DNA from 3 places in the Lactiplantibacillus sp. C232 genome. Region 1 is predicted to be linked to each of the others. Evidence: predicted binding sites of a transcription regulator. Region 1 holds the regulator's gene; each other region holds the start of a gene.

Region 1 (11,114 bases):
GATGGTTTACTTTTTAATGACTAGTCTGGGCGAAATGGCAACTTATTTGCCCGTTTCAGGTTCGTTTTCCACGTATGCCACGAAGTTTGTTGACCCGGCACTTGGATTTGCGATGGGCTGGAATTACTGGTTCAACTGGGCAATCACGTTAGCGGTCGATATTAGTACGGCGGCGATTGTCATGCAGTTCTGGTTGCCATCCGTGCCGGGGTGGGTTTTTAGTCTGATTGCGCTCGTCTTGATTTTTACGATCAACGCGCTGTCAGTCCGGTCGTTTGGAGAAACTGAGTACTGGCTTTCGCTAATTAAAGTGGTGACCGTGCTCGTATTCTTGGTTATCGGTGTCTTGACGATCGTGGGAATCATGGGCGGTCATGCCACTGGCCTCAGTAACTTTACCTATAAAAAGGCACCATTTGTTGGTGGAATTCCAACGATTTTGAGTGTCTTCGTGGTCGCTGGTTTTTCGTTTCAAGGAACCGAATTAATTGGGATCACGGCCGGGGAGTCAGCAACACCAGAGAAAAGTATTCCGGCGGCTATTAAACAAGTTTTTTGGCGTATTTTGTTATTTTACATTTTAGCCATTTTCGTGATTGCGGCGATTATTCCTTATACGTCGAAAGATCTTCTAGGGTCATCAGCGAGCGATATTGCCATCAGTCCGTTCACGTTAGTCTTTAAACGGGCTGGGTTGGCGGCTGCGGCCAGTGTGATGAACGCAGTGATCTTGACGTCCGTATTGTCAGCTGCTAATTCGGGGATGTACGCCTCGACACGGATGTTATATTCTTTGTCATTACAGGGTTATGCCCCCAAGACATTTGGTCGGGTCAATCGTCGTGGGATTCCAATCATGGCATTATTAGGAACGACGGTGATTGGATTACTCACGTTCTTGTCGAGTCTATTCGGTGAACGAATTTATATCTTCCTCGTTTCGGCCAGTGGGTTAACGGGCTTTATCGCTTGGCTAGGAATCGCTATTTCGCATTTGCGTTTCCGTCGCGCGTTTGTTAAGCAGGGTCATCAATTGAGTGAATTGCGGTACCATGCCAAGTGGTTCCCATTTGGCCCGTGGTTCGCCTTTATCTTGTGTGTCGTGGTCATTATTGGTCAAGACTTACATTCATTTGCAACGCTTGATTGGCAGGCTATTGGGGTGACCTATATGAGCATCCCGTTATTCATCATCTTGTATGTCTATTATAAGATTCGCTATCATACTAAGATGATTCCGCTAGACAAGGTTGATTTGACACGCAAACGACATCATCAAGATTAAGCACGCACTTTGATAGTTTGAGTAAATGCGGTTGACACTGGGTCAATCGCATTTTTTGACGGCGAGAGTTGGACCTGTCAACTCAAGGCGCGGTCGTATTTTTAGGTGTCCTGATTTATGCTGATAACACTGCTCACAACAGATGGTCACGGCGGATCGTTATGAATGGGGGCTTGCACGATTGTAATGATAGCAAGCGGCAAATTGAGGGTGCGCTAATCTGATATCTATGGTAATTTGATAGAATGAGAATATGGAATCATTAAAAATTCGCAAACTTATCCTTAAGAATAGGCTAGTCGGCTATGACTATGCTAAGCTGAAATGAGAAAGGCAGCGAGAGAGATGTTAAAGAGAAATTTGTTAAGAGGTCTAGCATTAGTGTCATTAGCAGGTGTCCTGGCTGGCTGTGGTGCTAGCCAGTCGACGTCTAAAGCGACTAGTAGTTCTACGAGTGCTAAGTCGACGAAGACACAGACCAAGCGGCAACGACTGATTAGTGCCTTACCGAAAGGCGTTAAATCGACCGATAGCGACTTAGTGGTCGTCAATAAGTGGCATAAGCGCGCTGAGATGACATTTAATAAGTCGAGCGTGGATGGTATTGAAGTCCGTAGTTCTATCGTCAAACCATTGGAAGCCTTTCTAGCGGGGGCAAAAAAAGCCGGCTATCCAGCAACAATCGTGTCTGGGTATCGTTCAGTTGCTTATCAAAAAGAGGTTTGGAATCAGTCGATTCAAACCTATGAGAATCAAGGAAAATCAGCCAAGGAAGCCTTAAAGCTGACTAAAGAATATGTCGCAGTTCCTAGTGGTAGTGAGCATGAAACTGGTCTCGCAGCAGATATCATGAACACGCACTGGTACAGCACTCATGGTAATCAATTATTGTCATCATCCGACAAGAACAAGGGTCAGCAGTGGTTGATTAATCACGCGGCGGACTATGGATTTGTGTTGCGCTTTACTAAAGATGGTAAGCAGTCGACCGGGATTGACTATGAATCTTGGCATTTCCGTTACGTTGGTAAGGCGAGTGCGGAATTCATGACTAAGCACAATTTGACTCTCGAACAGTACGTCAGCTTGCTGCAAGCTCGAGAAAAGGCGGCCAAGTAATAAGCTAGCCGTATTATTGATGACCGCCCCCAATTAATACTATATTATGGCGTACGTTAGGAATTAGCTAGCGTGCGCTTTTAAATTGTCTTCGGTTTAGCAATGTGGGTTCGTCTCAACTGAGTATTATTTGGTCACGACACGTTGTCGCTTGATTATGCTGGTCAGAGGCCGCACTCAAAGCTGAAGTGCCACCAGCGCCGGCTTGGGTAACCCAGTGTGTGTTAGTGAGTTGCTTGGATCGCTGACTAGTGCGTCGCAGTTGTGGCTGGTGCGAAGTTTTTTACTGAATTGACTCACCAGATATTGCATTTTAAGACGTGGGTGCGTACAATATGTAGTGTTGCTTTTAGAGATAATCAAAATTTTGACGTGATTAAAAGGAGAGACGCCCCATGCTTGTAATGTCAGGAACAATCGGTGCCGGCAAGACGAGTTTAACGCAGTTAGTGGCTAACCACTTTGGTTCTAAAGCGTTTTACGAGTCAGTTGATGATAATCCCATTTTGCCGTTATTTTATAAGGATCCTAAGAAGTACGCCTTCTTATTACAAATCTATTTTTTAAATAAACGGTTAGACAGTATTAAATCAGCTTTTGCTAACGATCTGGACGTCTTAGACCGGTCGATTTTTGAAGATTCATTATTATTTCATTTGAATGGTGATCTTGGCCGGGCGACGAATACCGAAGTTGACATTTATGATTCATTATTAGATAACATGATGCAGGAATTGCCAGAAGCGTCTCATCAAAAGAGTCCTGATTTACTTATTCATATCAATATTTCTTTTGATACGATGCTCAAACGAATCCAAAAGCGGGGCCGTTCTTACGAACAAATTGATCAAGATCCTGATTTATATAAATATTATCAGACTTTGAATGAACGCTATGACGACTGGTACGCTAATTATGATCATAGCCCGAAGATGCAGATCGACGGGGATCAGCTGGACTTTGTCGCCGATGCGGATGCGCGTAAGGAAGTCATTCGGTTGATCGACGAAAAAGTGGCTAGTTTAGGCTAGTTGCCTTTTTAGAATCAATGTTTTATAGTAGACAGTGAATATTAAACACGGCGCGTTTTTAAGTAGACGTTCAGAGAACCGGTGGGTGGTGTGAATCGGTAGTCGAAACTCCGGCGCGACAATGTGGGCAGGTAATACTGCACGGCACGGCCGTTATCCGTTTAAGGGTGGGATTAATCATGATCCTGAACTTGGGTGGTACCGCGAATCGCAGTCTCTTCGTCCCAATTGGGAGGAGAGACTGTTTTTATTTACGATTAAAAGTGAAAAGGAGACGTCGTTATGTTAGATGTTAAAATGATTCGTCAAAATCCAGATTTTGTAAAAGAACAGCTTGGTCATCGGGGCGTTGCTGCGAGTGACATCGATGATTTATTGGCCGCTGATGAAAAGCGTCGTGAATTGATCGCCAAGAGCGAACAATTGAAGTCGACGCGTAACCAAGTTTCAGGCGAAATTTCACAGAAGAAGCGGAACAAGGAAGACGCTAGTGCCGAAATTGCAGAAATGCAAAAAGTTAGCGCCGATGTGAAGACGTTGGATGAAGAACGGCGGACAGTCGATGCCCAAGTTCAGGATATGGCTGCACATTTACCAAACATGCCCCATCCCGACGTACCAGTTAGCTTGAAAGAAGAAGATGCCGTTGAATTACGTCGAATCGGGACACCACGGCATTTTGACTTTACGCCGAAAGCACATTGGGATATCGGTGAAGATTTAGGCATCTTAGACTTTGAGCGCGGTGCTAAGGTTTCTGGTAGTCGTTTCTTATACTACGTGGGCGATGGTGCTAAACTGGAACGCGCCGTTTACAACTTTTTCTTAGACCAGCACGAAGCTGAAGGGTATACGGAAGTTTTGCCGCCATACATGGTCACTGATGAATCTATGTACGGTACCGGCCAATTTCCTAAGTTCAAGGAAGACGCTTTCCGGATTACGACGCAAGATTTGACGTTGATTCCAACGGCCGAGGTGCCATTAGTCAACTATTATCGTGATGAAGTTATTCCAGCTGAAAAATTACCAGTTTACTTTACGGCCTTATCACCAGCCTTCCGTGAAGAAGCTGGTAGTGCTGGTCGTGATACGAAAGGCTTGATTCGCTTACACCAATTCAATAAGGTTGAAATGGTTAAGTTCACGAAACCAGAAGATTCATGGGATGAATTAGAGAAGTTGACCAACAATGCCGAATCATTGCTAAAGAAACTTGGGTTACCATATCACGTTATTACGTTAACGACTGGTGACATGAGCTTCACAGCTGCCATGACACATGACTTGGAAGTTTGGTTCCCAGAACAAGACAAGTACCGGGAAATCTCGAGTTGTTCAAATTGTACTGATTTCCAAGCTCGGCGGGCGCACATTCAATATCGCGATGACGATGGCAAATTGCAATTCGTTCATACTTTGAACGGGAGTGGCTTAGCTGTCGGTCGGACCGTTGCAGCTATTTTGGAAAACTATCAAAATGAAGATGGGACGGTTACGATTCCAGATGTATTAGTTCCATATATGCACGGTAAGACGAAGATTGAAAAACAAGGTTAATTGAGATGAAGTTAGCGAACTCGCAGTGATGCGAGTTCGCTTTTTTTGCATAATTAATGAGTATTAAAGGGAACTGTCGATTTTAAAATGTGAGTGGAAATAACGGCCGAGTTGACTAAATAATTGCGGGACGGGCAGAATGTCGGGACAACATTTCAGGCGCAAAAGGGCGAAAAAGCTGGGTTTACTGAAATTTATTCACCTTTTTTTGAAAATAGGGTTTGCTATTTTCGGCTACCGTGCTATAATATTTCTTGTCGGAAAAATATAACTTGTTTATCCAGTAAAAAGTATATTTATCCATTTATTTGAAAAAAGTTGTTGACAAGTATTCAACATGATGATAAAGTTAAATAGTTGTCAAGGCATACCAGTAAGAACTGTTTGAACCGGCAACAAGGCATGATTAACATCATGCGGGTGTGGCGGAACTGGCAGACGCGCTAGATTTAGGTTCTAGTGTCTTACGACGTGGGGGTTCGAGTCCCTTCACCCGCACATGCCGACTTAGCTCAGTTGGCAGAGCATCTCACTAGTAATGAGGAGGTCGGAGGTTCGAATCCTCTAGTCGGCATTTACAATTTAATAGCTTTATTATGCGGAAGTAGTTCAGTGGTAGAACATCACCTTGCCATGGTGGGGGTCGCGGGTTCGAATCCCGTCTTCCGCTTTTAATTTGCCGGGGTGGCGGAATTGGCAGACGCACAGGACTTAAAATCCTGCGGTTAGTGATAACCGTACCGGTTCGATCCCGGTCCTCGGCATTTTAAATAAGCACCCATAGCGCAATTGGATAGAGTGTCTGACTACGAATCAGAAGGTTGTAGGTTCGACTCCTACTGGGTGCATTAGTATCGGGAAATAGCTCAGCTTGGTAGAGCACCTGGTTTGGGACCAGGGGGTCGCAGGTTCGAATCCTGTTTTCCCGATCGTTTAACACAGTCTTAGTTAAGTGCTAAGGCTTTTTATTTAATTTTCTCGGGAAGTAGCTCAGCTTGGTAGAGCACTACGTTCGGGACGTAGGGGTCGCAGGTTCAAATCCTGTTTTCCCGATTACGGTTAAACCAACTAATCCAGTCATTTGGCTGGATTTTTTTTATGGCCTTTTTTGTAAGCAGGGGTGTTTCAACGGTCAGGGGACACTTTTGCGACGTTACTCACTAAGTCAGCCATGTGAAGAATACGGTGGTTGTGACTCATAATCCCGACAAGGCAACAGCCACTGTTAGTCATGAGCTCGGAGAAATTAGTCTCGGAACTGCTGTTCATCGTTGTGATACCAGTGCCCATCGCCTGCAATGAGGAGTGACTCAACTTGACATATTTTAAATAGGTAGTTCAATGAATATGGAGACCTAATAATTTAATCATTATGAGGTTCTAAACGGTTGAATCAATTGAAAGCAAACGTTTGGCGTGCTATGCTGTAACAACCGTTAAGCACATGCTAGTCCGCGGTTTGGGTGAAATTCTTTGCTTTTTTCCATTATCCTCGTATAATAATAGTCAATATTAGTCAAAGATAATGAAAAGGGTGAAGCACATGCAAAGTCAAAATATCTCGGATATTATTGAAAAGTATTTAAAAAGTATTTTGGCGGACTCGGAGCATGTTGAAATTCGACGGTCAGAAATTGCCGACCTTTTCAACGTGGTACCCTCACAGATTAATTATGTGATTAAGACCCGGTTTACGATCCAAAATGGTTACTTAGTTGAAAGTAAACGTGGCGGTGGTGGTTATATTCGCATTGAGAAGGTTAATTTGGTCGATGATGCTGATGTGTTGGACGCCCTCATACAGGTGATCGGCGATTCAATCACACAACGAGATGCTTATGCGGTCGTCCAAAGTTTATACGAGGACGACGTCTTAAATCGTCGAGAAGCGCAATTGATTTTAGTGGCGATTGACCACGAGACGTTAGGATTAACGGACCGGGACTTAGAAAACAGTCTGCGGGCCCGGATAATTATCGGAATCTTGAACCACTTGCGTTACGAAAGCTAAAGAAAGCGAGGAATCGCAATGGATAACTTATTTACACCTAGTGCCAAAAGTGTGCTGGTACTGGCACAGGAACAGGCCAAATATTTCAAGCATCAGGCAGTTGGTACGGAGCATTTGCTATTAGCATTGGCCATCGAAAAGAATGGAATTGCTAATAAGGTGCTACAACAATATGCCGTTAGTGAAGATGACATTCGTGAAGAAATCGAACGGTTCACTGGCTATGGGACGTTGAGCAATGTTGGCAAGGATACTTACTTGCCATATTCACCAAAGGCCAAAGAAATTTTGTCCGTTGCCGGTGATGAAGCAAAACGGCTCGGTGCCAACAAGATTGGAACGGAACATTTGTTGTTAGCGATGCTCTCTGATGAAAGTATCCTTTCCTCGCGAATTTTAATGAATTTAAACTTAGATCTAGGTCAGACGCGTAAAGTCGTTCTTCGCAAGCTAGGTGTCAGTGACGCCATGAGTAAGCGCAAGGGTAACGCGGCTAATCGCGGTGGCAAGAAGACTGAAGGAACGCCAACCTTGGATTCTCTGGCGCGCGATTTGACCCAATTAGCTAGTGAACAAGAAATGGACCCGGTAGTAGGTCGTTCCAAGGAAGTCAAACGGGTCATTCAGATCCTGTCACGGCGGACGAAGAATAATCCGGTCTTGATTGGTGAACCTGGGGTTGGGAAGACTGCAATCGCCGAAGGTCTAGCCCAAAAGATTGTGGCCGGTGATGTGCCAACTGATATGGCAGATAAGCGCTTGATGATGCTCGATATGGGGTCACTAGTCGCTGGGACAAAGTATCGTGGTGAATTCGAAGACCGCCTGAAAAAAGTGATTGATGAAATTTACAACGATGGCCATGTGATCTTATTTATCGATGAATTGCATACCTTGATTGGTGCCGGTGGTGCTGAAGGGGCTATTGATGCCTCTAATATTCTGAAACCCGCACTTGCACGAGGGGAACTCCAAACGATTGGGGCAACCACTTTAAATGAGTATCAAAAGTACATTGAATCTGACGCTGCGTTGGAACGGCGTTTTGCAACGGTCATGGTCAATGAACCGACCGAAGACGAAGCCGTTGAAATCTTAGATGGACTACGGCCACGCTATGAAGAACATCATCGGGTTACGATTACGGATGAAGCTGTTGATCAAGCAGTCAAGCTATCCAGCCGGTATATCAGTGATCGTTTCTTGCCTGATAAGGCCATTGACTTGATGGATGAGGCGGCAGCTAAAGTCCGCATCGATCAGATGGATCAACCAACGAAGCTATCCAAGAACCAGGACAAGTTAGCGCAACTGCGTGAGGATAAGGAAACAGCGATCGAAGCACAAGATTTTGAACAGGCCGCTGATATTCGTAAGCAGGAGATGCAACTGAAGCAACGCCTAGATCGAATCGAAGCTGACCAAGACGCCGAAGTGACTGAGGGGGCAACACCACACTATGATTTACAAGTCACAGGTGAGGATATTGCTCAGGTCGTTGCCGAATGGACCGGGGTTCCGTTAACGCAATTGCAAAAATCTGAAAGTGAACGCTTAGTTAACTTGGAAAAGATTTTGCATGAACGGGTTGTTGGACAGCCAGAAGCCGTATCCGCAGTGGCTCGTGCTATTCGCCGTGCGCGCAGCGGGTTGAAAGATCCGAGTCGGCCAATTGGTTCCTTTATGTTCTTAGGACCAACTGGGGTTGGTAAGACGGAGCTAGCAAAAGCCTTGGCAGCAGCGATGTTCGGGTCTGAAGATAATATGATTCGGATCGACATGTCTGAATACATGGAACGCTATTCGACTAGTCGTTTGATTGGCTCGGCACCTGGTTACGTTGGTTATGACGAGGGCGGTCAGCTGACAGAGAAGGTTCGCCAGAAACCATACTCGGTCGTGCTATTTGATGAAGTTGAAAAAGCTCATCCGGACGTCTTTAACATTTTGTTACAAGTTTTGGATGACGGCTACTTGACGGATTCTAAGGGTCGGAAGGTAGACTTCAGAAATACGATTCTGATTATGACGTCGAACCTTGGGGCAACCACACTTCGTGATGAAAAATCAGTTGGTTTTGGTGCAACTGATAAGGCCAATGACTACAATGCGGTTGCTGCGACGATTCGAGCAACGTTAAAACAGACGTTCCGCCCAGAATTCTTAAACCGGATCGACGAAACAATCGTCTTCCATTCATTGAATAAGGAAGAATTACACGAAATCGTTAAGTTGATGTCACAAGAAATTGTTGATCGAGTGGCCCAACAAGGTATCAAGATCAAAATCACTCCGGCTGCCATTGACGTGGTTGCGAAGGCTGGCTTTGACCCTGAGTACGGAGCACGACCAATTCGACGGGCATTACAGACTGAAATCGAAGATCGGTTGAGTGAAGAATTATTGACCGGCGCGATCAAGGTCGATGACCAAGTTACGATTGGTGCTAGCAAGGGTACCATTACAATTAATATTAAAAACCAGCCTAAGGCAGATGGTCGTTCGACCGTTTCCTCAAAGTAGGCGCGATTAAATTAAAGATGACGCTTGAAGTGGTAGTCCACTTCAGGCGTCATCTTTTAGGTTCAATCGGTATTAAGATGCTACCCACTGAAGTGAACTGTAGGATCTGAGGCTGGTGGTTCGGTGCTGATTGGTGTAAATTATAATAGGAAATAAAGTCAAGAAAGAAGATGATAACATGGCGACACGAGCCGAACAGATGGCGAAGACGCACCAGGCGATTTTAGACACAGCCCGGGAACTGTTTTTAAGAAATGGGTATGATGCGACAAGTACGCGCGACATTGCGAATGCGATTGGCATTACGCAGCCCGCGCTTTATCACCATTTTAAAGATAAAGAGGTCATCTTTCTGGCTGTCATTACGACGGTCGGTGCGGAAATCAAGGCTGGCATTGAAGCGATTCAAGTCCGTGCGGATTGGTCTCCGTTGGATCAATTAACAGAAGTCTCGCTATTACTAACGCATAAGCATCCGGCTGATGTCTTCACGTTAATTCATTCCAGTTTCAAAGCATTAACGCATGAACATATTCGCGAGTTGGGCGGCATATTTGTTACTGATTATGTGAAGCCGATTCAAACCGTTTTTGAGCAACCTGACATGCAACTACATGTGGGGGTCACACCACAGATGGCGACGAATTTCTATATCACCAGCTTGAGTCCACTGTTTAATAGTTTTCATCAAATCGGTGATCCTCATGCTGACGAGCGGACCCACGTTCAAACTCTTTTAAAGATGATCTTATACGGGGTTGCGAGTGAACCAGAAAACTAATGGCGGCAGAGAAGTCTACTAGTTGACAACTAACGTTATTCGATGTATATTATAACTTGTCTGTAACCGTGAACTCGAGCGAACGCGCAATCTATTGTCTGTGCGGCTCGTTAATATAAATCCAAAAATAGTCAACTTAAGCGACTATTTTTGGTTTTTTTATGCCTAAAATTCGGTCAAAAACGCATTTGTAACACAAATGTAATATTTGACCGGAGGTGGCGGGTTCCGGAATAATAAGAAGGGGTGAACAACTTGGCCGGACATTTAGTAAAATACGGTAAACACCGTACCCGTAGAAGTTATGCACGTATCAAGGAAGTTCTTGATTTGCCTAACTTGATCGAAATCCAGACCGATTCTTACCAATGGTTCTTGGATGAAGGTCTCCGGGAAATGTTTGAAGATATTATGCCGATCGACGATTTCGCAGGAAAACTTTCACTTGAATTTGTCGACTATCAATTATTAGAACCAAAGTACACCGTCGAAGAAGCTCGTGAACATGATGCCAACTACTCGGCACCATTGCACGTTACCCTACGTTTAACTAACCATGAAACTGGTGAAATTAAGTCGCAAGACGTATTCTTCGGTGATTTTCCATTAATGACTGAACAAGGGACGTTTATTATCAACGGTGCCGAACGGGTCATTGTTTCACAATTGGTTCGTTCACCCGGCGTTTACTTCAATGAAGAATTAGATAAAAATGGGCGTCCTAGCTACGGCACAACGGTTATTCCTAACCGGGGTGCTTGGTTAGAACTTGAAACTGACGCCAAGAATGTCTCATACGTACGG
Region 2 (11,114 bases), on a different contig from region 1:
TGGACATAGTCGACTGGATCTAACGCAACTACCGGCAATTGATGCTGTTGCGCAAAGGCCGTCATTGTTGTTCGCAATGCAGGGGCCTGATCCAAAGAAATCCCTAAGTAAAGGCTAGCAGAGTCGACCGCATGCCTCAGCGTGGTAATCCAATCAGCAGCTCGCTCAGCGGTGTTTTGTAACAACAGCGCAGCTAGTTCACTGTCTTTAGCCGGGGTTAAGACCATTAAATGGTTCAAATAAGGTAATACGGCTGTTAGCGACAATCCTGCATCCGTCGCCGTCTGCTTCATCGTCGACAACTGCATCAAGTTTTGATAGCCAGCTTGATCTTTCGCAAGCACGACCAGACTAAACGTTTGCGCCGTTAGTTCACGTCCTAATAAGTTCAATGTTATTCCCAATATCGGGTTAATTTCTGCCTGGCGACAGGCATTATAAAAATCAACAATACCGTACATGATATCAACGTCTGTTAAAGCCAACGCGGAATACCCCTGTTGCTTGGCAGTTTGGACTAGCTCACTAACTGTACTAGTGCTGTGAAGTAAACTAAAAGTACTCAATACTTGCAATGGAACATATTGTGCCACTATCGCCGCCCCCTTTCATAAAATATCAGCTTTCAACTCGCATCGAAAACGTAACATCAGATCAGCTACGTCAAGCCCGCTCCAAATTGATGGGTAAACAAAGAATTTACCAGTCTATTCAATGCCAGTTGATGACCAATCTTGTCCTCAGATATATTCGTTACTATTCATTATACCAAACAGTTGTTCTAAGCGGCAGTTTTAAGTCATCAGATAACGTGCACGGTTATTTTTAGATGGATAACTAGGGTTTCACCGCCGTCTCGTCGTAATTATATCAACCTAATTAAAGCCTTAATATCCCGTTATTACCTAATTGCTTTTTCCTGTCGGTGTGTTAAAATAATTTTCATTGGGAGGTGTCGGAAAATGATGAGACAACTTACGATTATCTTTTGGAGTGTCCTCTTCGGTGAGGTCATCGGCTACATCGGTGGTGCTCTTGAACAGTTGGACTATAACTTTGGTGAAATCGGCATCGTTGCTGCAATTTTCGCGCTAGTCGTGGTCAACAGCATCACTTATATTACTAATCATTCCCAACCCGCTAAAGGTTCAGATAATAAGTAATTAAAAACAACCAAAGGCTTTGCTTCGCTTAGTCTCAGCACAACAAAAAAAGACGAGTATCCCGATTGCAGTTACTCGTCTTTTTTTGTTGTGTGCTTGACGCGCCAGCCAACTAGAATGCTGGTACATACCCGACCCTAACATTCAGATTAATGACGCTTACGATCCATCACTTGCTTTGAGCATTTGCAGCGTTTTGGCATATTTCTGCTTTGCGCTGCTGCCCAAAATGCCAAATCGGCCGCTGATAAAGAACCACGTTGTACATTAATTTTTCAATTCATTTTTTGCATACTGGTCAAACCTTTTACGATCGTCGTCCATGTTCGCTTACTCCTCGATTTTGGAGTAGCTTAACACGACAGCGTCGGCGGTAACAACTCTTTTCTCAGTATGAGGTTAAACGCACGGGCGCAAGGTCCCCCTCGTCCGAAGCTAAGCGCGGCTACCATCATCATAAACCAAAGATAGCTGCCTCACACCTACACGATCAAGCCATCCAGAATCATAGGCTCAACCAAGTCACAATAATAATCCGCCTAAAAAAAGCTGGCCCGTGAGCATCGCAAGGTGCTCACGGTCCAGTTTTTATTGGCCCAATTATCGTTACTGAAACGCATTATCACGCGTTCAAATCAGTGATTACGCTTATGCCGGCTGGGTCGATTGGTTTTCGAAGACTAAGTGATCGTCCATCAAATTAATGGCGACTGTCGATTTTGGTGCCACGCGCCCCGCAATGATCTCTTTTGCCAGCGGTGTTTCGACGTGATTCGTGATAAAGCGCCGGAGCGGCCGGGCACCGTATGCCGGTTCATACCCCTGCTTAGCGATCCACTTCTTCGCTTCGTCAGAAATTTTCAGTGTAATCTCACGATCTTGGAGACGGGCAGACAACCGATCAATCAATTTCACCACAATTTCCTCAATCGCGCCCAATTGTAGTGGCGTGAACATAATGATGTCATCGATTCGGTTCAAAAATTCCGGTTTGAATCGACTTTGAACCAGCTGCATAACCTGTTGATGGGTGTCGGCCGACAAGTGACCCTGGTCATCAACCCCCGCCAGTAGCAACTCTGATCCTAAGTTCGACGTCATAATCAAGATGGTATTTTTGAAGTCGACGGTCCGTCCTTGACCATCCGTCAACCGACCGTCATCCAATACTTGTAACAAGATGTTAAACACATCTGGATGCGCCTTTTCAATTTCATCGAATAACACGATTGAGTACGGATTACGCCGGACAGCTTCGGTCAACTGACCGCCTTCTTCGTAACCAACGTAGCCCGGTGCCGCCCCGACCAATCGCGAAACGGACTCTTTCTCCATATATTCACTCATATCGATCCGAACCATATGATCATCGGCGTCAAACAAATTCTCAGCCAATGCTTTCGCTAATTCCGTCTTACCAACCCCAGTTGGGCCTAAAAACATAAAAGAACCCAGGGGACGATTAGGATCTTGCAAACCGGCCCGCGAACGTAATACGGCATCCGAAACGGCATCGACCGCCGCATCCTGACCAACCACTCGTTCATGCAAATGGTCCGCCAAGTGTAATAATTTCTCCCGCTCACCGGCAACCAGTTTGGCTACTGGGATTCCTGTCATCCGGGAAACCACGTTTGCAATCTGATCTGGCGTGACGGATTCCTCAACTAACCAATCTTCATGATGATCATTGGCTTCCATGGCCTTCAACTCTTGTTCCAGCTTTGGAATCGTCCCGTGCTGCAACTTAGCTGCTTGTTCCAGATCATAATTATTTTCAGCATTTTCCAAGTCGTGCTTAGCTTTGTCTAACGCCGACTTTTTGTCGCTTAACGCTTGGAGACTCTTCTTTTCACTGTCCCAGCGTTCGGATAAAGCCCGCTGTTTTTCCTTTGCGCTGGCGAGTTCTTTTTGTACATCCGCTAGCCGTTTAACGGAGGCATCGTCAGTTTCCTTCTTTAAGGCGGCTTCCTCGACCTCTAAACGCATTAATTGTCGGTTGACTTGGTCTAATTCCGTTGGGTTGGAGTTCATTTCGACCCGAATTTCAGCAGAAGCCTCATCTACTAAATCTAAGGCCTTATCTGGCAAGTAACGATCCGTAATATAACGATCAGATAACTTGGCAGCGGCCACTAAGGCGTTATCATGAATCCGAACACCATGATGGATTTCAAAGCGTTCCTTTAAGCCACGTAAAATACTAATTGTATCTTCAACACTCGGTTCAGCAACCAATACTTTTTGGAACCGCCGCTCGAGCGCCTTGTCCTTTTCCATGTACTGACGATATTCATCTAACGTCGTGGCCCCGATCAAATGAAGTTCTCCCCGCGCCAACATTGGTTTCAACAAGTTACCGGCGTCCATACTGCCTTCTGTCTTACCAGCACCAACGATATTATGGATTTCATCGATGAACATGATGATCTGCCCATCGCTCTTCTTGATTTCCTTGAGGACGGCTTTGAGTCGTTCTTCAAATTCACCACGATACTTCGCCCCGGCAATCAGGGACCCCATATCTAGCGAGAACAACGTCTTATCTTTTAAGTTCTCCGGCACATCACCACGAACAATTCGTTGCGCTAGGCCTTCCACGATGGCAGTTTTCCCAACTCCCGGTTCACCAATCAAGACAGGATTATTTTTCGTCTTTCGTGACAAGATCCGAATAACATCCAGAATCTCTTCGTCCCGGCCAATTACTGGATCTTGATTCCCCTGGCGCGCCTGCTTAACCAAGTCGACGCCGTACTTTTCCAAAGCTTGATACTGATCTTCCTGATTACGTGACGTTACCCGTTGACCCCCGCGAATACGATCAACGGCATTCTTGACTTGTCCTGCCGTGATGCCTTGCTGATTCAAGTATTTGGTCAACTGATCACCAGTTTGATCCATCAGCGCTAAAGCCAAAGTGTCGGTCGCAAGGTAATCATCACCTAACGCTTTGCGCTTAGCATCGGCAGCCTGCATCAGCGTAGCTAGACTACTGCTCATACTGCCACCGTACTGAACGTTACCACCGCTAACAACGGCAATATCATCCAGCTCACGGTCGAGCTCTGTTTGTAATTGGTCTAAATCAGCGCCGGCCTCACTAAAGATCTGCCGAACCAGTTCGCCTGGTTGCGTTAAAAATTTAAATAGATGGGGCACCCCAATTTCTTGATGGCGCCGTGTTTGTGCGATTTGTTGTGCCTGTTGTAAGGCTTGTTGTAAACTTTCTGTAAATTGTTCTGGATTCATATTTACGTACCTCCTCAAAAACGGTAGCAAAAAGGCAGCCGTCATAGCTGCCAATTTTTGTTTGACCTTTATTGACTATTAGAGTATAACCCGTAAGGTCAAACAAGGTCAAGGATTTAGTCCTGGTCATAATTATCCTGAACGATTTGTAAGACAACGTCCACGGCTTGGGCCATCACTTGTTCTGAAACGTATTCAAACCGACCGTGCATGTTCTCACCACCAGCAAACAAGTTTGGTGTCGGCAAGCCCATAAATGAGATCTTGGAGCCATCCGTCCCACCACGAACCGGATAAATGGCTGGCGTGATACCGAGCTTGAGCATGGCTTGTTTGGCCAATTCAACGACCCGCATATCTTTTTCAATGATTTCGCGCATATTGTAATACTGGTCCTTCATGTCGACCTTGATCCGGGCCACACCGTCAGCCAAATTCAGCCGATCCGCAACCGCCATAAATAACCGTTTACGTGCTTCGAACTTATCGCGGTCATGATCACGAATAATGTAAGTCATCTTAGCGCTGTCAACGGTCCCGTCTAAACTAAGCAAGAAGAAGAACCCTTCACGGCCTTCCGTGTGTTCCGGGACATCATGTGCGGGTAACGCCGATTGAAAATCAACGGCTAACTGCAAGGCGTTGACCATCTTATCCTTAGCTTCCCCTGGATGAACGTTGACACCTGTAATCGTCACCGTCGCTTGGGCCGCGTTGAACGTTTCATACTCCAGTTCACCAAGCGGACCACCATCGACGGTGTAAGCATAATCGGCGCCAAAGGCAGGCACATTAAAGTGATCAGCACCAGTCCCAATTTCTTCATCGGGACCAAAAGCTAACCGAATCTTGCCATGTTTGATCTCAGGATGGGCCAACAAATATTCCGCAGCACTAATGATTTCAGCAACACCAGACTTATCATCAGCTCCAAGCAGCGTGGTTCCATCAGTTGTGATCAGCGTGTGACCAGCATAGTTCTTTAAGTTTGGGAAGACCGCCGGATCCAGCACATAGTCCCCGTTTCCGAGCTTAATAACTGATTCACCGTCATAATTGTCAACAATTTGTGGATTGACATTTTCCGCGTTAAAGTCAGCCGTATCAATATGTGAAATGAAGCCAAGGGTTTTAACAGCTTTGTCACTATTCGCAGGAATCGTCGCAAAAACGTACGCACTTTGCGCATCCTGTTCAACATCGCTCAAGCCTAAATCAGTGAGCTTACTCATTAATTGCTTTAAAAAGGCCGTTTCACGTGGTGACGAAGGAATTGTCGTTGATTCCTCATCTGAACGACTATTAATTTTGACAAAGGTTAAAAAATCTGAAATTAAGTTTGGATATTTTGACATATGATAACTTCCTTTCCTTATTAAAGTTCATGATTAACTTAGATGAAGGTAAACGGATCAGTATTCAGCTGAGACGCCACAATCTCGATTGGCCAGCCAGCTTGTACACGCCATTGATCAAACAGCTTAGTGAGTTGTGACTTACAAATACTCTCGATATGGTGGCCTGGATCAATGACCGTCAACCCGGCTGCCAGCATATCGTGACCGGTGTGATAATAGACATCCCCGGTCACGTAAGCTTGTGCACCTGCTTGCAACGCTTGGGGATAGAACTTACCACCATCGCCGCCCAGGACGGCCACACGGGTAATCCGTTGTCGGGGATCGGCACTGACTAGTCGCAGGCCGCTGACACCAAATACTTGCTTACACTGTTCGGCAAACGCCTGCGCTGATAACGGTGTCGGCAAATCACCGACTCGGCCCATATAATACTGATGACCGCCAGACAACAGTGGCACGACCTGGTAATCCCACGTGTCAGCGGCTAAGTCATTAACGCCCGCTACCGCAGTTGGAATCTGATCGGCTAGTAAGTCGACGCTGAACTGTTCACCCGAGTTGACAGCGTAACGATCTAGCGCGGCACCCACGGTATTCGTTAAGTATTCCTGTACCGTTTCAACTTGATTGGTCGGTACCGTTAAAGTCAACTTAACAGCCTGTGCACGATACCCAGGAACCAATCCCTGCACATTTTGCAAGTCTAAGGCCGCCGCCAGCCAATCGTTCATTCCGCCCTCAGCACAGTCCAGATTCGTATGGGCCGCGTACACCAAGATGTGGTGAGCTGCAAGTTCTGCATACATTGCTTTCTGAGGATCCTGATAATCAAGATTGTTGGCCGGTCGAAACATGACGGGATGATGAGCAAAAATCATGTCAGCACCGATCGTGATGGCTTCTTGGACAACTTCCGGCCGCACATCCAGGGTAACTAACACCTTGTGGATGTCCTGATGAGGATCGCCGATTTGTAATCCGGTGGGATCATGCTCCCACTTCAACTTGAGTGGCGCAAATTTTTCAAAACGCGCAATTAATTCACTTGCTTGCATCCGTCAAGACTCCTTCAATCAATTTGATTTTAGCGTGAGCCAGCGCTAACTGTTCCTCTGGTATCACTTTAGCCCGTTGCATTTGCGCAACCGCCGCATTTACTCGTTGTAACTCACGTTGCCACTTAGCGATAAACACCGGCGACTTCTCAGCTAGCAGAAACGGGCCAAACATCTGTTCAGCCGTCGTATACGTCACCTGATGATCAACCCGATCAGCACAAAGAATCTCATAAGTATGGCCATCTTCAGCTAGAATTCGTTCAGCTACAATTTGAAACTGATTGGCCGCCAGCCATTCCCGCACGGTCGCTTCACCAACATTAGGCTCGAGTACCAACCGTTGAACACCGGCGAGCTGGGTCGGCCCCTGTTCAAGAATATGGCGAATCAAAGGGCCCCCCATCCCGGCAATCGTGACCGTATCAATACGATCAGCTGGTTCAATCGCAGCAAGACCGTCAGCTAGACGGGCCACTAAGCGATCCGTTAACCCCAGCTTTTGAATCTCATGACGCGCATTTTCAAAGGGCCCCCGGACGACTTCACCAGCTACACCATAACTAATTTGATGATTTAATGCGAGATTAGCTGGCAAATAAGCGTGATCTGACCCAATATCGGCCACGCGGGCGCCCGGCTGAACGAAAGCGCCAACCGTTGCTAATCGTTTTGATAATTGTTTTGCATCCACATACAGTTCCCCCTTAATTCGGGAAGATTTACCCACACGACTAACTTTCAGTGGTTGTGGTCAAACCCACCCGGTTCAATTGTTTTAATTATTCAGTTTAACTAACCACGCACGTCACTCGCTATCCTTAGTATGCACCAAAATCGAAACGTGCTGGTCGTTGAATTACGGGTCGGCTCTTTATCAGAAATACCCAACGAGGTTCAACTAAGATCATGGCGATACCCAATGGCCTGGAAGTTAGCAGTCTGAACAAAGGTCGCACACTAGATTAGACCTTTGTTGGCCAATCATCTTTGACCTTAAAAACCAACGCATTTCAATGGTGATTCAGGATAGCACCCGTATCACCGTACGTTACTAATCATATTTTACCATGCTTCACTGTGAATACGCATTCAGCTGGTTAAATTTTCCTGAAAATTCCTAAGCTTTGTTCAAACTAACTAAAATTCTATTAATGCAAGTTTGGATGACAGGCAGACGTGCCATAATATGGCTAATGTCGACTGGCAAGCGACATATTATTTAATGAGAGAAAGTTTGATTAACCATGCGAAAACGTCTTTTAACGACGTCGCCATTTTTGACTGGCCTAAAATTATTAGCTATTCTGCCGCCGGTAGGTATCGGATGGCTGATTTATTTAAGCCGGTGGCAATGGCTGGCGTTACTCAAACATCCACGACAATTCAGTCGGCACGACCCGTTGCTAGGGTTTATCGTCCTATTAATGGGCATCACGACGCTCAATCTCAATCACCACGATTATCGTAGTGTTATTCTGTCTGTCCTAATGCTTTTTGTATTGGGCAATCTTTGGTTGTTGTGTCGTGAGTCCACGCAGTCGATTGCTTGGCACGAGCTTCGTAAATTTATCATCCAATTTGGCTTGTATATTACAATTAGTGGTTTTGCTTTCCACTGGCTTAACCAAGTATTGACATTACCAACGTGGCTGAAGTTCATGCTGGGTGACCTATTATGGGGCTATGCTGCTAATCAGAATCGCTTGTTCGGGTCCGCCTATAATCCAAATGATGCCTGCTGTTTATTATTGATTGCCCTCGGCTTACTATTGACACAGTTAAGTCATGGAAGTGTTCACCCCTTCACGCGCTGGCCGCTCATAAACTGGTTTTTGGTCGGCTTACTTTGTGTGGGCGTTTATCAAACCAAATCGCGCACAGGGCTCATGATCATGATTGCCATTCTGATCATGACGACTTACCAGCTTTGCCGTCACCATCGCATTTTGGTTACAACAATCTTGATTGCTGGCAGTTTAATTGTCTGGCACGTTTTCCCTAGAAGTGCTTCGACCATCACCGCACTTCAAAGTCGCTTGACGATTTGGCACAACAGCTTCACCGTTTTCAAACAGGCCCCGTACCTCGGCGTGACGTATTTTGGCTTTGCGCGGCACTATTTGCAACTGACGGGAACCTACGTCCCACACGCCCACGATATTTTGCTCATGCTACTAGCTTCTTTTGGTATCCTAGGCGGTGCCGGCTTTATTTACTTAGTCCTCAGCAGTGGCTGGCACTTAACCAAATATTGGCACCAGTATCGTACGCCGAATTTGCGTTACTTTATGATGACTTTGCCCATCATTCTAGCCTATGGATTGACAGACTTCGTTTTATCTTCTATGCAAGTATTGATTATTATTTTGCTCATTATCGCTTGTTGGCACCACGAACAACAATTGCGGCCAATCATTGGCCCTCGCAAGTATCAGTCTCCACTTATCTGACACTTTTCATCACCATCAATTTCGAACGGGCAGTAATTCCCCATTTCAAAAATAGTGTGCGCTGCCGGTCATTAAGCCGCAACACACACTATTTTTAGCGTACCGTTAACCAAATCGGCGATATGCCAACACAGTTAACGGCATAAAAATCACAATAATAAGGAAACCACTTAACAGTACACCAAATGCATCGGGCCCCCAATGGCCAGTCCGCAAAATTGTGCGCATCGCGGTAATTGTTAGACTGACCGGATTCAATCGGACAATTGTTTGCAACAAATGTGGTAACGTCTTAGTCGGAATAAAGGCGTTAGATAAAAAGGTCAGCACTAAAATAATGATCATTGACAGACTGCCAATCAGGGCCGCATTTTTGACCATTAAACCAACTAAAGCAAAGACCCATGAAAGCGACCATCCAACAAATACTGCCAGCAGTAAAACGCCGATCAATACTAGCGGACTAACAATAGGTCGCCAGCCCATCATAAAAGCTGTCACCAGTGCCATCAAGCCAGAAATAAGCAATCGGAAAACATCCCCCACTAACTGACCGGCTAACGGTACGATCGGTGAAATCGGTAGCGTCTTGAAGCGGTCAAACACCCCCGCGTTAATGTCTTCACGTAATTGCTGTCCGGATCCCGATGCTGCATTCAAAATACTTTGAATCAAAATACCGGTAACTAGCATTGGTAAATAGGCCTGGACACTGCCCGCAATGGCCCCACCAAACAAGTAACCGAATAATAGGGTAAAAATAATTGGTTGTATCACCACGTCACTAACATTATCTGGATTATGCCACATTTTTAATAAGTTCCGATGCGTCATTGTCAAAACATGACTTAACTCTGCTGGTTGTTTGATTTCCATCGCTTTGTCCTCCTCTAATTTGTGCCCACGGTCAGTTTAAAAAACACATCATCGAGCGACGGCGCGTGCATCGCAAAGTTACTGACCGTGATTTGAGCAGCTTGTAACCGCATCAGAATTTCAGTGACCGGCGTCAAGCTAGCGGTATCCAACGGCACTGTTAGGGTCCGTTCCGCAACACGGACATCTTGACCGAGCATGGCTTGTAAGATATCCTTAGCCGGTGTGACGGCCGTCGTCGCACTGACTTCCAATTCAAGCTCTTGACCCCCTACTGTTTGTTTCAAAGCGGTGGGCGTCCCACTGGCGACTAACTGGCCATGATCTATGAGCGCAATGTGGTCGGCTAACTGGTCGGCTTCTTCTAAGTACTGAGTCGTTAGCACCACAGTCGAACCATCGGCCACTAGTTGACGAATCGCTTGCCACATCTGCGCTCTTGTCCGCGGATCCAAGCCCGTGGTCGGTTCATCGAGAAAAAGAATGGCCGGTTTACCAATCAAGCTAACCGCCAAATCTAATCGTCGCCGCATCCCGCCAGAAAATGTGGCCAAAACGTGATCCGCAGAATGCTTCAAATCAAAATCCGTCAGTAATTCCATCGCTCGATGCTTCGCCGCCGCACGGCTTAAACCATTCAAGCGCCCAAAAATCTGCAAGTTTTCCCGCGCACTCAGGTCCTGATCGATACTAGCGGTTTGACCGGTCAAACCAAACTGCTGGCGAACACGTCGGGCTTGCGACAATGAATCAAAGCCATTGACTAAGATTTTCCCAGCATCTTGTCGCAATAGGGTCGTCATCATCCTGATGACCGTCGTTTTACCCGCACCATTAGGACCCAATAAGCCAAAAATTTCACCCCGTTGGACTTGCAGTGACAAGTCTTGAACGGCGACTTTCGTTCCAAATCGCTTCTGAACATGTGTCATTTGAATCATCATTTCTTCATCC
Region 3 (11,114 bases), on a different contig from region 1:
GACGCATCAACGGTCTCAAAGACGTTTGTTCCTCAGGATTTAGTTAAAGACGCTAAAACTGGTAAGGATTTTGCAGATGAATCAACGGTTAAGAATTCAACGTCATATAACAAAGCGCTGGCACAAAAGTTATGGAAACAAGGCCTTAAGGAAACGGGAATTAAGAAATTGTCCATTCAGTTATTAGCTTCTAATGACGAACCTAATAAGCCGATTTCACAATACTTGAAATCAGCATTAGAAAAGAATCTCGATGGTTTGACGGTCAACTTATCCAACATTCCATCAAAGGTAGCTTCAAGTCGTGCTCAAAGTGGTGATTTTGACCTTTATCTCAGTGGTTGGGGTGCTGATTTCAACGACCCAATCTCGCACTTGCAAATTATGACTAATAATAGTGGTTATAATTACGGAAAATATAACAGCAGCACGTACAATGCGTTGGTTAACAAGGCTCAAAACCAGGATGCCAATGATACTAGTGCTCGTTGGCAAGATATGATCAACGCTGAGAAGACGATCATGAAGGATCAAGGAATTACGCCATTGTATCAGACGGTATACTCTTATTTACAAAATCCAAAGGTAAAGGGTATTATTCATAATACTGCTGGGACACAGTGGAATTATAAGTATGCTTATATTGCCAAATAATTAACTGATTTAGGGACGTTCATGGTAACTGGTCGTTTAGCTGTTACCTTAGTAGGAGCGCCAGGTCCATACGTTGCCTTGATCAAAACAAAATAGCGGTCCATTTCGACTTGTCAGAGTGTCTTGACGAATCGAAGTGGACCGCTTATTTATTTCGACGAATGGTTCTACAGTGCTTGAGTTGTCACGCAAGACAACTACACTGATTGGTCTATGCTGGTGTTACGTCGTTAACCACGTACTTGATTGGCTGATGTTGGGCCATCGCAATCACATTCTCCGCGACAATGGTAGCCATGCCATCGCGAGCTTCGACCGTTGCGTTGCCAAGATGAGGTGTCAAAATGACGTTGTTCATCGTGGCCAAACCAGGTGTGACTTGCGGTTCATGTTCGTAGACGTCGAGTGCAGCGCCAGCAATTTGATGTTGTTGCAGCGCCGTCACAAGTGCTTGCTCGTCGACAATTGGCCCCCGTGCGGCGTTGATGAGGAGCGCCGTGGACTTCATTTTGCTAAAAGCAGCATTATCGATTAGATGCGTTGTTTGTGTGGTAAGCGGCAGATGTAAAGTGACGATGTCGGCACGCTGTAAAAGTTCATCCTGGGAGACAAAGGTTGCGCCAAGTTGCGTTTCACGGCTAATCGGTAGGCGGTGGTGTTGGCTGTATAAGATGGGCATGTCAAAGGCGTGTAATCGTTTGGCAACGGCTTGACCAATTTGGCCAAGGCCTAAGATGCCGAGTGTCTTGCCTTGTAAGTTGTGGCCGAGAAAGAACAGTGGCGCCCAACCGTTAAAGCCGCTAGTTCGCATTAAGTGATCGCCTTCCACGATACGATGCGCTAGGCTGATAATCAAACCGACCGTTGATTCAGCGGTTGCGACCGCCGAAACGTTTGGCGTGTTCGTGACTGGAATCTGGCGCTTAGCTGCTGCCGCGATATCGATGTTATTAGTGCCAGCACCAAAATTAGCAATCAGTTTAAGGTGTGGGGCGTGGTCTAAGACATCTTGATCTACTTGAGTTGAGAGTGGGGTAATCAAAAAGTCGGCATCAGCGACTCGACGGATGAGTTCCGCGTGACTGATCAGGTTATCGCCGGTATAAGTATCAATGACTAACTGACTTTGTAAAAGTAACGTATTAGCTTGGGCTGGAAGCTGACCAGCAATAAAGACTTTTGTCATTATAGAGACTCCTTTTTACTTTTAAGTTCAAGGACAAGTAATATTGTCCGGGTAGTAATCCCTGCTTATGTGCAGTATGGGCTATTGCAAAACGAATGACAAGAAAACGAGCAAAAAAACTGGGCCAACGTCTAGTTAGCCCAGTCAAAGATATTAGCTTATTTTAATTTGTTGTTTTCCATAATATCATCGATCAAACCGTAGTCTTTAGCCTCTTGTGCGCTTAAGTAGTTATCACGTTCAGTATCATGGTTCAACTTTTCAACGGATTGTCCCGAGTTGTCAGCTAAAATCTGGTTGATCTTTTTACGAGTCTTCAAGATTTCTTCCGCAACAATTTCAATTTCCGTTTGTTGACCTTGAGCACCACCAGATGGTTGGTGAATCAAGATTTCAGAGTTAGGTAAAGCAAAACGCTTGCCCTTAGTACCAGATGAAGCTAAGACGCTGGCCATGGAAGCAGCCATCCCCATAACGATGGTTTGAACATCAGATTTGATGAAGTTCATCGTATCGTAGATTGCTAAGCCGGCAGTAACGACACCACCTGGTGAGTTGATATAGAGATAGATGTCCTTACCTGAATCTTGGGCATCCAAGAAGAGTAGTTGGGCAATAATGGCGTTTGCCATGTTATCTTCAATGGGACCGGATAACATAATGATACGGTCCTTTAATAGTCGTGAATAGATGTCATAAGCACGTTCGCCACGTGATGACTGTTCAATAACTGTAGGAACTGGATACATGATTTGTTAGCCTCCTAAGGTTGCATTATTTGATTAGCTGATTGCTAATATAAATGTAGTTTACCGCTAAGGTCAGTGAAGGTCAAAAGAAAAACCTCAAAAACAGAATTCCGTTTATGCAGTTAACGTGGTATACTTAGGTTTCTATCATAATACGGCTTGAGATTGGGTGAACCCAATCTCTTTTTTTTCGACGATTTTAGTTAGTAGGCCTTGGATTAAGTGTTGCGTCTACCTTGGCTTGAAAACGATGTTCTCTTATAATAATGATTCAAGATTAAGCAGTAATGAACTTGCATATTCAGCACTAATGTGGTGATTTAAAAGTAGTCGACCCGCATAATTTTATTATCGCGATAGTAGGTGAATCAATTTACTGATAGTGACCCACAACGATGAGTCTAATAGAAGTTGGAAATTCGCACGTGAGCCGACATATTAAACGACTTGACCTTGTTGCTGGACTCAAGTTGCTCGCAACGAATTAATCAGTATCGGATGCATGAATGAAATTTACCATGATTAAAACGATTCTATAATATAATAACAATTGTAGTAATTATTATTTGAATAGTGTAAGTTTAGCTGTTATTAAATCTACTAAACGACTACACTGGTATATGGTTTACTTGAACTGATTACTTTTTGATTATTTTTACTTGGACGAGCGGGTATAGGTACTATTACTGACCCCGAAAGGATATTACTTGTTGTTTGGTTTAAATTAAGTTACTATATGGAGATGTGACTGGTATAGTCCAGTAGTTGTCACTTAAATAAATGCACAAAAAAAGCTGAGAATCATTTCTCAGCTACTGATGCGCCCGGAGGGAATCGAACCCCCATCTCAAGAACCGGAATCTTACGTGCTATCCATTACACCACGGGCGCCTAAACAACATATTATATTCTAGCGAATAATGGATAAAAACACAAGGGTTTTACATAAAAATTTATTCAGGGAGGTATTTTTATGGCACTGGGACCAGGATTTCGCCAGCAACAGCGGCAATCACAGAAGTTAGCGATGACCCAGCGACTACAACAATCCATTCAGATGTTGCAGTTTAATGTGGAAGAACTAAGAGATTTTCTAACGCAAAAAGCATTAGAAAACCCATTGATCGATGTGGATACAAATTGGAATAATAATCACGCCAGTTTGAACGCAGCCAAAAATGTAACCACTAAGGCGGATTTCATTGAGCGTGTGTCGACCTCTAATCAGCATTCGTTATTTGAATACTTGTTGGATCAGATTCACCTAACGATGCGTGATACCCATTTGCGTCAGATTGTCCTTTATTTAATTGAGTACGTTGACGTGAATGGTTATTTGCGGATTGATGAGAGGCAGGTTCGGCAAGAAACTAAGGCAACGCCAATTGAGTTGTTGGATGCAATTACCTTATTACAACAACTTGATCCGCCGGGTGTTGGGGCCCGGAGCTTGCAAGAAGCGCTGATGTTGCAGACAGAAAATGATGACCATGCACCGAACTTAGCCTATATTGTCTTAGAAGAAAGTTTTGACGAGCTGGTTAATCGACAATGGGACTTGTTGGCTAAGAAGTATCAGGTGACGCTTGCGGACATTTCAAGTATTTATGATTATGTGCGAACACTAACACCCGTACCCGGTGCGGCAATCGGGCAGGAGACGACCGGGTACATCTTTCCCGATTTAGTGGTGACGAATCAGGGAGGCCAGCTGGCATTGCGAACCGCATCCATGGCTCAACCGGTGGTTAAATTCCGCAGTCGGTATTATCAGCAGATGGGGCAGCATGATGATCAGGAAGTTACGGAATATTTGAAAGAAAAGAAAAGTGAGTATGACTGGATTGCTAACAGTTTGCAGCAACGCGAGGCAACCATTTTTCGAGTGGGAACGGCCATTATCGAGCGTCAAGCAGACTTCTTCTTGGAAAAAACGACGGATTTACGGCCACTATTGTTACGAGATGTTGCCCAACAGTTAAAAGTGCATGAATCAACAATCAGTCGAAGTATTAATGGAAAGTACATTCAAACGGACTTCGGTATGTTTGAACTTAAACGTTTCTTTACCAAAGCGGTCAGTAAACGTCCCACTGGTGGCAAAATCGTTTCGGCCGACAGTGTTCAACACCGAATTGTGACCTTGATCGAACAGGAAAATAAAGAAAAACCGCTTTCAGACCAAAAAATTGTTCAGATTCTTAATGCGGAAAATGTCGAACTTTCTCGGCGGACAGTGGCGAAATATCGCGAAAATCTTAATATTCCGTCGTCATCAAGGCGAAAACAATACTTGAGAACCGAACGATAATTTAACGCGCCATTTGGACCAGTCGGTTATAAGCTTAATTGGGGTTTCATTTGCAACCACCTTATGAACCTGTTATAATTCATGTTGTGGTAAGAGAGGTATGCAACATTGATTTCTTAGTGAATTTGCGTTGTGTGCTTTGTTTTTTGAAGTCTTTGGGTCGCTTTTCGACATAGCTGGACCAGACCCGTCCCACTAGAGAGCAGGTTGGATGCCATGCATTCAGATATTCAATGGATTGAGGCAATTGCCCCAGATATGGTTGACATGCTGAGTCGTCGTTACTTAGTATTAAGAACCATTAATTGGATGGCCCCAGTTGGACGTCGGCTATTAGCTCAGACGTTAGGTGTTAGCGAACGGACGTTACGGACCGAAACGGATACATTGCGGAAGCTAGATTTGATTATGACAAACAAATCGGGCATGCAAGTTACCCAGCAAGGTCAGGACGTGTTAGTAGGACTAAGTCATTTTATGGATGAGCTAATGGGCATTCGCCAGAAAGAACGACAGTTGGCGCAATACTTTAATATTAAGCGTTGCATCATCGTTTCTGGTGATTCCGATCGACAGTTGAAAGTTATTGGGACCATGGGCGAAGAAGTGAACCAGCTATTACAGCAATTATTGCCGGAAGGGCGTAATATTATTGCTGTTATGGGTGGGCATACCATGGAACATGTGGCAAGTCACTTAACTAATAAATTAGGTGATAAACGTGATTTGTTATTTGTTCCGGCGCGTGGTGGTGTTGGTGAATCGGTTGCGATTCAAGCAAATACCATCGCGTCACAAATGGCACAACATACTGGCGGTAAGTTCCGCTCGTTGTTTGTACCAGAACAGGTCAGTGAACGAACGTATGAACCACTCCTCAAAGAACCAAGTATTCAAGAGGTGCTGGCGATTATCGGGCAAGCTAACGTGGTCGTGCATAGTATCGGTGAAGCCATTTCAATGGCCCATCGCCGGAATATGTCTGAGGATCAGATCAAGGTGTTACGCAGTCGTGAAGCGATTGGTGAAGCCTTTGGTTACTTCTTTGATAAGAAGGGTAACGTGGTCTACCGGATTCCGCGGATTGGATTGCAAATCGGAGAACTGGCCCATCGGGAGATTATACTCGCCATTGCGGGTGGGGCTTCAAAAGCCACCGCAATTGCCGCGTATATGAAGAACATTGCACCTAAACAGACGTGTTTGATCACGGATGAGGGTGCGGCTAACTTGATTTTAAAAAAGTAATCTTCTATAGTGAAGTTGCTTTTTAAAATAAAACTATTTTTATTTCCACAAGGAGGAAATTCTAGTATGTCTGTAAAAATTGGTATTAATGGTTTCGGACGTATCGGTCGTTTAGCATTCCGTCGTATCTTAGAACTTGGTGAAAAGTCAAGTGATATCGAAGTTGTTGCTATTAACGATTTAACTTCACCTGCATTGTTGGCTCATCTTTTGAAGTATGACTCAACTCATGGTACTTTGAACGCTGACGTTTCAGCAACCGACGATTCAATCGTTGTTAACGGTAAGAACTACCGTGTTTATGCTGAACCACAAGCACAAAATATTCCTTGGGTTAAGAACGACGGTGTTGACTTCGTTCTCGAATGTACTGGTTTCTACACTTCAAAGGCTAAGTCACAAGCTCACTTGGACGCTGGTGCAAAGCGTGTCTTGATTTCTGCTCCTGCTGGCTCAGACTTGAAGACCATCGTTTACAACGTTAACGATGACATCTTGACTGCAGATGACCGTATCGTTTCTGCTGGTTCATGTACTACTAACTGCCTTGCACCATTAGCATTCTTTGAAAACAAAGAATTCGGTATCAAGGTTGGTACTATGACTACTATCCATGCTTACACTTCAACTCAAATGTTACTTGACGGCCCTGTACGTGGTGGTAACTTCCGTGCTGCCCGTGCTGCCGGTGTAAACACTATTCCTCATTCAACTGGTGCTGCTAAGGCTCTTGGCTTAGTTATCCCAGAATTGAACGGTAAATTACAAGGCCATGCACAACGTGTTGGTGTTGTTGATGGTTCATTAACTGAATTAGTTGCTATCTTAGACAAGAAAGTTACTGCTGACGAAGTTAACGCCGCAATCAAGAAGCATACTGAAGGTAACGAATCATTTGGTTACAACGATGACGAAATCGTTTCATCTGATGTTATCGGTACTACTTTCGGTTCAATCTTCGATCCTACTCAAACAGAAGTTACTTCTGATGGTGACAACCAATTAGTTAAGACTGTTGCTTGGTACGATAACGAATACGGCTTCACTTGCCAAATGGTACGTACTTTATTGAAGTTCGCCACTCTCTAATATTTGATTAGATAGTTAAGAACTTTAAAACCGCATATGGTTTTGACGGCGGGGGGAGGCAAAACTCCTCTTGCCGTTTTTTTAATTTCAGCAGTCACGAATTCTAGGAGGATTTTAACATTGGCTAAATTAATCGTTTCAGATTTAGATGTTAAAGATAAAAAAGTTTTAATTCGTGTCGACTTTAATGTTCCAATTAAAGACGGCAAAATTGGTGACGACAACCGGATCGTCGCTGCCTTACCAACGATCAAATACGTGATTGAACATGATGGCAAAGCCATCTTATTCTCACATTTAGGTCGGATTAAGAGCGAAGACGACAAGAAGGGCTTAAGCTTACGTCCTGTTGCAGAACGTCTTTCAAACTTATTAAACAAGCCTGTTACCTTCGTACCTGTTACTGAAGGCGAACAACTTGAAACTGCCATCAACAACATGAACGACGGTGACGTCTTAGTTGTTGAAAACACTCGTTTTGAAGACGTTGTTAACGGCGAACAAGTTAAGCGCGAATCTGGTAACGATCCTGAATTAGGCAAGTACTGGGCTTCACTTGGTGATGTCTACGTCAACGATGCTTTCGGGACTGCTCACCGGAGCCATGCTTCTAACGTTGGGATTGCTTCAAACATGGATCAAGTTGCCGCTGGTTTCTTAATGGAAAAGGAAATCAAGTTCTTAGGTGACGCGGTTGACAATCCTAAGCACCCATTCGTTGCTATCTTAGGTGGTGCCAAGGTTTCTGATAAGATCGGTGTTATCGATCACTTAATCAGCAAAGCTGACAAGATCATCATCGGTGGTGGGATGACTTATACGTTCTATGCTGCTAAAGGCATGGGCATTGGTAACTCACTTGTTGAAAAAGACAAGATTGAATTGGCTAAGTCAATCATCGAAAAAGCTGGCGACAAGTTAGTCTTACCTAGCGACTCAATCGTTGCTGAAAAGTTTGATAACGATGTTCCTAGCAAGGTTGTTGAAGGTTCAATTCCTGATGGCTACATGGCCTTAGATATTGGTCCTAAGTCAATCGAAGAATTCGAAGATGTTTTACGCGACGCTAAGACCGTTGTTTGGAACGGACCAATGGGTGTCTTCGAAATGAGCAACTACGCCAAGGGTACGCTTGAAATTGGTAAGTTCTTAGGAACCTTATCAGACGCAACGACCATTGTTGGTGGTGGGGACTCAACTGCCGCTGTTAAGCAACTTGGCGTTGGCGACAAGTTAACCCACATTTCTACTGGTGGCGGTGCTTCACTTGAATACCTTGAAGGTAAGGAATTACCTGGTATTGCTGCTATTTCTGAAAAATAATCTGTTCTCCGAAAGGAAGGTTTATCGTGCGTACACCTATTATTGCCGGTAACTGGAAAATGAACAAAACAGCTAGCGAAGCTTTAGCTTTCGTTAATGCTGTTAAGGATCAATTACCAGATCCATCAAAAGTTGAATCAGTCGTTGCTGCCCCAGCCCTTTTCTTACAGGAAATGGTTGAAGCTGCCAAGGGTTCTGATTTAAAGATTGCTGCTGAAAATGCTTATTTTGAAGATGCTGGGGCATTTACTGGTGAAACTTCACCAGCTGCCTTAGCTGACTTAGGCGTTGATTACGTTGTTATTGGTCATTCAGAACGTCGCGGTTATTTCCACGAAACTGACGAAGACATTAACAAAAAGGCACACGCTATCTTCAAGAACGGCATGAAGCCAATCATTTGCTGTGGCGAATCATTAGAACAACGTGAAGCCGGCGAAGCAGAATCATGGGTTTCAGGCCAAATCAAGGCTGCTTTGAAGGACTTATCAGCTGACCAAGTAAGTTCATTGGTTATTGCCTACGAACCAATCTGGGCCATCGGTACTGGTAAGACTGCTACGAGTGACCAAGCTGAAGAAATTTGTGCGGTTGTTCGTAAGACTGTTGCTGACCTTTACTCACAAGAAGTTGCTGATAAAGTTCGGATTCAATACGGTGGTAGTGTTAAACCAGCCAACGTTAACGAATTAATGGGCAAAGATGATATCGACGGTGGTTTAGTCGGTGGTGCTTCATTACAACCTGATTCATTCTTGGAACTTGTTAATTACCAAAATAACTAATAATAGTTATTGCAAGTTGATTGACAAACTTCTACAATAAGTGTGAAACAAATAACAAGCCAATTTTAAGGAGAGAAATTAATGTCTATTATTACAGATATTTATGCTCGCGAAGTCTTAGACTCACGTGGTAACCCAACTGTTGAAGTTGAACTTTATACTGAAAGTGGCGCATTTGGCCGTGGTATCGTTCCTTCAGGTGCCTCAACTGGTGAACATGAAGCCGTTGAATTACGTGACGGTGACAAGAGCCGTTTCATGGGCAAGGGTGTTACTAAAGCCGTTGACAATGTTAACAAGTTAATTGCTAAGGAAATTGTTGGTTACGATGTAACTGACCAACGTGCCATTGACCAAGCTATGATCAAGTTAGATGGTACTCCTAACAAAGCTAAGTTAGGTGCTAACGCTATCTTAGGTGTTTCCATTGCCGCTGCACGTGCTGCTGCTGACGAACTTGAAATGCCTTTATACAACTACCTTGGCGGATTCAACGCTCACGTTTTACCAACACCAATGATGAACGTTATCAATGGTGGGGCCCACGCCAACAACGACGTTGACTTCCAAGAATTCATGATCATGCCTGTTGGTGCTTCTTCAGTTAAAGAAGCTATCCGGATGGGTTCAGAAACTTTCCACAACTTGAAAGCGATCTTGAACGAACGCGGTTACTCAACTGCTGTTGGTGACGAAGGTGGTTTTGCACCTGACTTGAAGAACAACGAAGAACCATTCGAAATCTTAGTTGAAGCTATCGAACGTGCCGGTTACAAGCCTGGTAAGGATATTGCCATTGCCTTTGACTGTGCCGCTTCAGAATTCTACAACGAAGAAACTGGCAAGTACGACTTAAAGGGTGAAGGCGAAAATGGTCAATCATTTACTGCCGAAGAATTCGTTGATTTACTTGACAGCATTGTTGACAAGTACCCAATCGTTTCTATCGAAGATCCTTTGGATGAAAACAACTGGGAAGACTGGCAAATGGCAACTGCCAAGCTTGGTAAGAAAGTTCAAATCGTTGGTGACGACTTATTCGTTACGAACACGGACTACCTTGCAAAGGGTATCAAGATGGGCGTTGCTAACTCAATCTTAATCAAGGTTAACCAAATTGGTACTTTAACTGAAACTGTTGAAGCTATCGAAATGGCTAAAGAAGCTGGCTACACTGCCATCGTTTCTCACCGTTCTGGTGAAACTGAAGACACGACCATTGCTGACTTAGTTGTCGCAATGAACGCTGGCCAAATCAAGACTGGTTCAATGAGCCGTACTGAACGGATTGCTAAATACAATCAATTAATGCGGATCGAAGACCAACTTGAAAGCACTTCAGAATACAAAGGTATCCACGGTTTCTACAACTTAGACGAAGCTGCACGGAACACCATTACTAGCAAGTAATTTGAAGTTCTAATGAAAACGTCGTTCCGATGGGACGGCGTTTTTATTATACATAATTTAAGGAACATCTGTTTGAGTTTAGGGTCTAGGGACGGACGAGTCGTGGTAGAATAGAAACATGCGTATTTTGAGTAAGGAGCGAGCAGAATGGATGACTTTCAGCAACAAATTAATGAGTGGTCTGATTGGCAAGGACTGCAACTGAATGCCGGTGCTTTTGAACCGGTGATTCAAAAAATTTATGCCAGTGAAAATGAGCCTTATAAAACGCCAGAACCCGTTGCGGATAAGTTGGCCGCCCACTTTACGGTCGGACCCACCCAAATCGCGATTTTTCCACCCAGTGAGGTTATCCCCCA

Evidence for each region. The regulator CtsR, encoded in region 1, represses protease genes until heat stress. The targets are predictions, from matches to a motif close to TTGGTCAAAAAAGGTCAAANA.
Region 2: a site for CtsR is predicted at 4,474-4,494, ahead of clpB (ATP-dependent chaperone ClpB). Genes of this name have one in related genera too.
Region 3: a site for CtsR is predicted at 2,658-2,678, ahead of clpP (ATP-dependent Clp endopeptidase proteolytic subunit ClpP). Genes of this name have one in related genera too.

What each region holds. Positions count from the first base shown of each region.
Region 1 is NZ_JAMSKZ010000013.1:82,193-93,306, forward strand. Features, by position in the region: gene MZO41_RS12370 (amino acid permease) at 1-1,285, shown strand, start outside; gene MZO41_RS12375 (M15 family metallopeptidase) at 1,631-2,404, shown strand; gene MZO41_RS12380 (deoxynucleoside kinase) at 2,800-3,435, shown strand; gene serS (serine--tRNA ligase) at 3,718-4,995, shown strand; tRNA gene MZO41_RS12390 (tRNA-Leu) at 5,412-5,493, shown strand; tRNA gene MZO41_RS12395 (tRNA-Thr) at 5,497-5,569, shown strand; tRNA gene MZO41_RS12400 (tRNA-Gly) at 5,594-5,665, shown strand; tRNA gene MZO41_RS12405 (tRNA-Leu) at 5,674-5,759, shown strand; tRNA gene MZO41_RS12410 (tRNA-Arg) at 5,770-5,843, shown strand; tRNA gene MZO41_RS12415 (tRNA-Pro) at 5,851-5,924, shown strand; tRNA gene MZO41_RS12420 (tRNA-Pro) at 5,975-6,048, shown strand; gene MZO41_RS12425 (CtsR family transcriptional regulator) at 6,539-7,006, shown strand; gene MZO41_RS12430 (ATP-dependent Clp protease ATP-binding subunit) at 7,025-9,529, shown strand; gene MZO41_RS12435 (TetR/AcrR family transcriptional regulator) at 9,708-10,310, shown strand; gene rpoB (DNA-directed RNA polymerase subunit beta) at 10,566-11,114, shown strand, end outside.
Region 2 is NZ_JAMSKZ010000007.1:33,216-44,329, forward strand. Features, by position in the region: gene dnaE (DNA polymerase III subunit alpha) at 1-593, opposite strand, end outside; gene MZO41_RS08160 (YjzD family protein) at 963-1,163, shown strand; gene clpB (ATP-dependent chaperone ClpB) at 1,812-4,415, opposite strand; gene pepT (peptidase T) at 4,532-5,770, opposite strand; gene MZO41_RS08175 (Nif3-like dinuclear metal center hexameric protein) at 5,809-6,831, opposite strand; gene MZO41_RS08180 (tRNA (adenine(22)-N(1))-methyltransferase) at 6,818-7,525, opposite strand; gene MZO41_RS08185 (O-antigen ligase family protein) at 8,079-9,284, shown strand; gene MZO41_RS08190 (ABC transporter permease) at 9,390-10,160, opposite strand; gene MZO41_RS08195 (daunorubicin resistance protein DrrA family ABC transporter ATP-binding protein) at 10,175-11,114, opposite strand, start outside.
Region 3 is NZ_JAMSKZ010000006.1:127,406-138,519, forward strand. Features, by position in the region: gene MZO41_RS07805 (peptide ABC transporter substrate-binding protein) at 1-654, shown strand, start outside; gene MZO41_RS07810 (2-hydroxyacid dehydrogenase family protein) at 866-1,840, opposite strand; gene clpP (ATP-dependent Clp endopeptidase proteolytic subunit ClpP) at 1,999-2,589, opposite strand; tRNA gene MZO41_RS07820 (tRNA-Arg) at 3,409-3,480, opposite strand; gene rpoN (RNA polymerase factor sigma-54) at 3,563-4,900, shown strand; gene MZO41_RS07830 (sugar-binding transcriptional regulator) at 5,117-6,148, shown strand; gene gap (type I glyceraldehyde-3-phosphate dehydrogenase) at 6,215-7,237, shown strand; gene MZO41_RS07840 (phosphoglycerate kinase) at 7,358-8,560, shown strand; gene tpiA (triose-phosphate isomerase) at 8,587-9,345, shown strand; gene eno (phosphopyruvate hydratase) at 9,427-10,755, shown strand; gene MZO41_RS07855 (hypothetical protein) at 10,903-11,114, shown strand, end outside.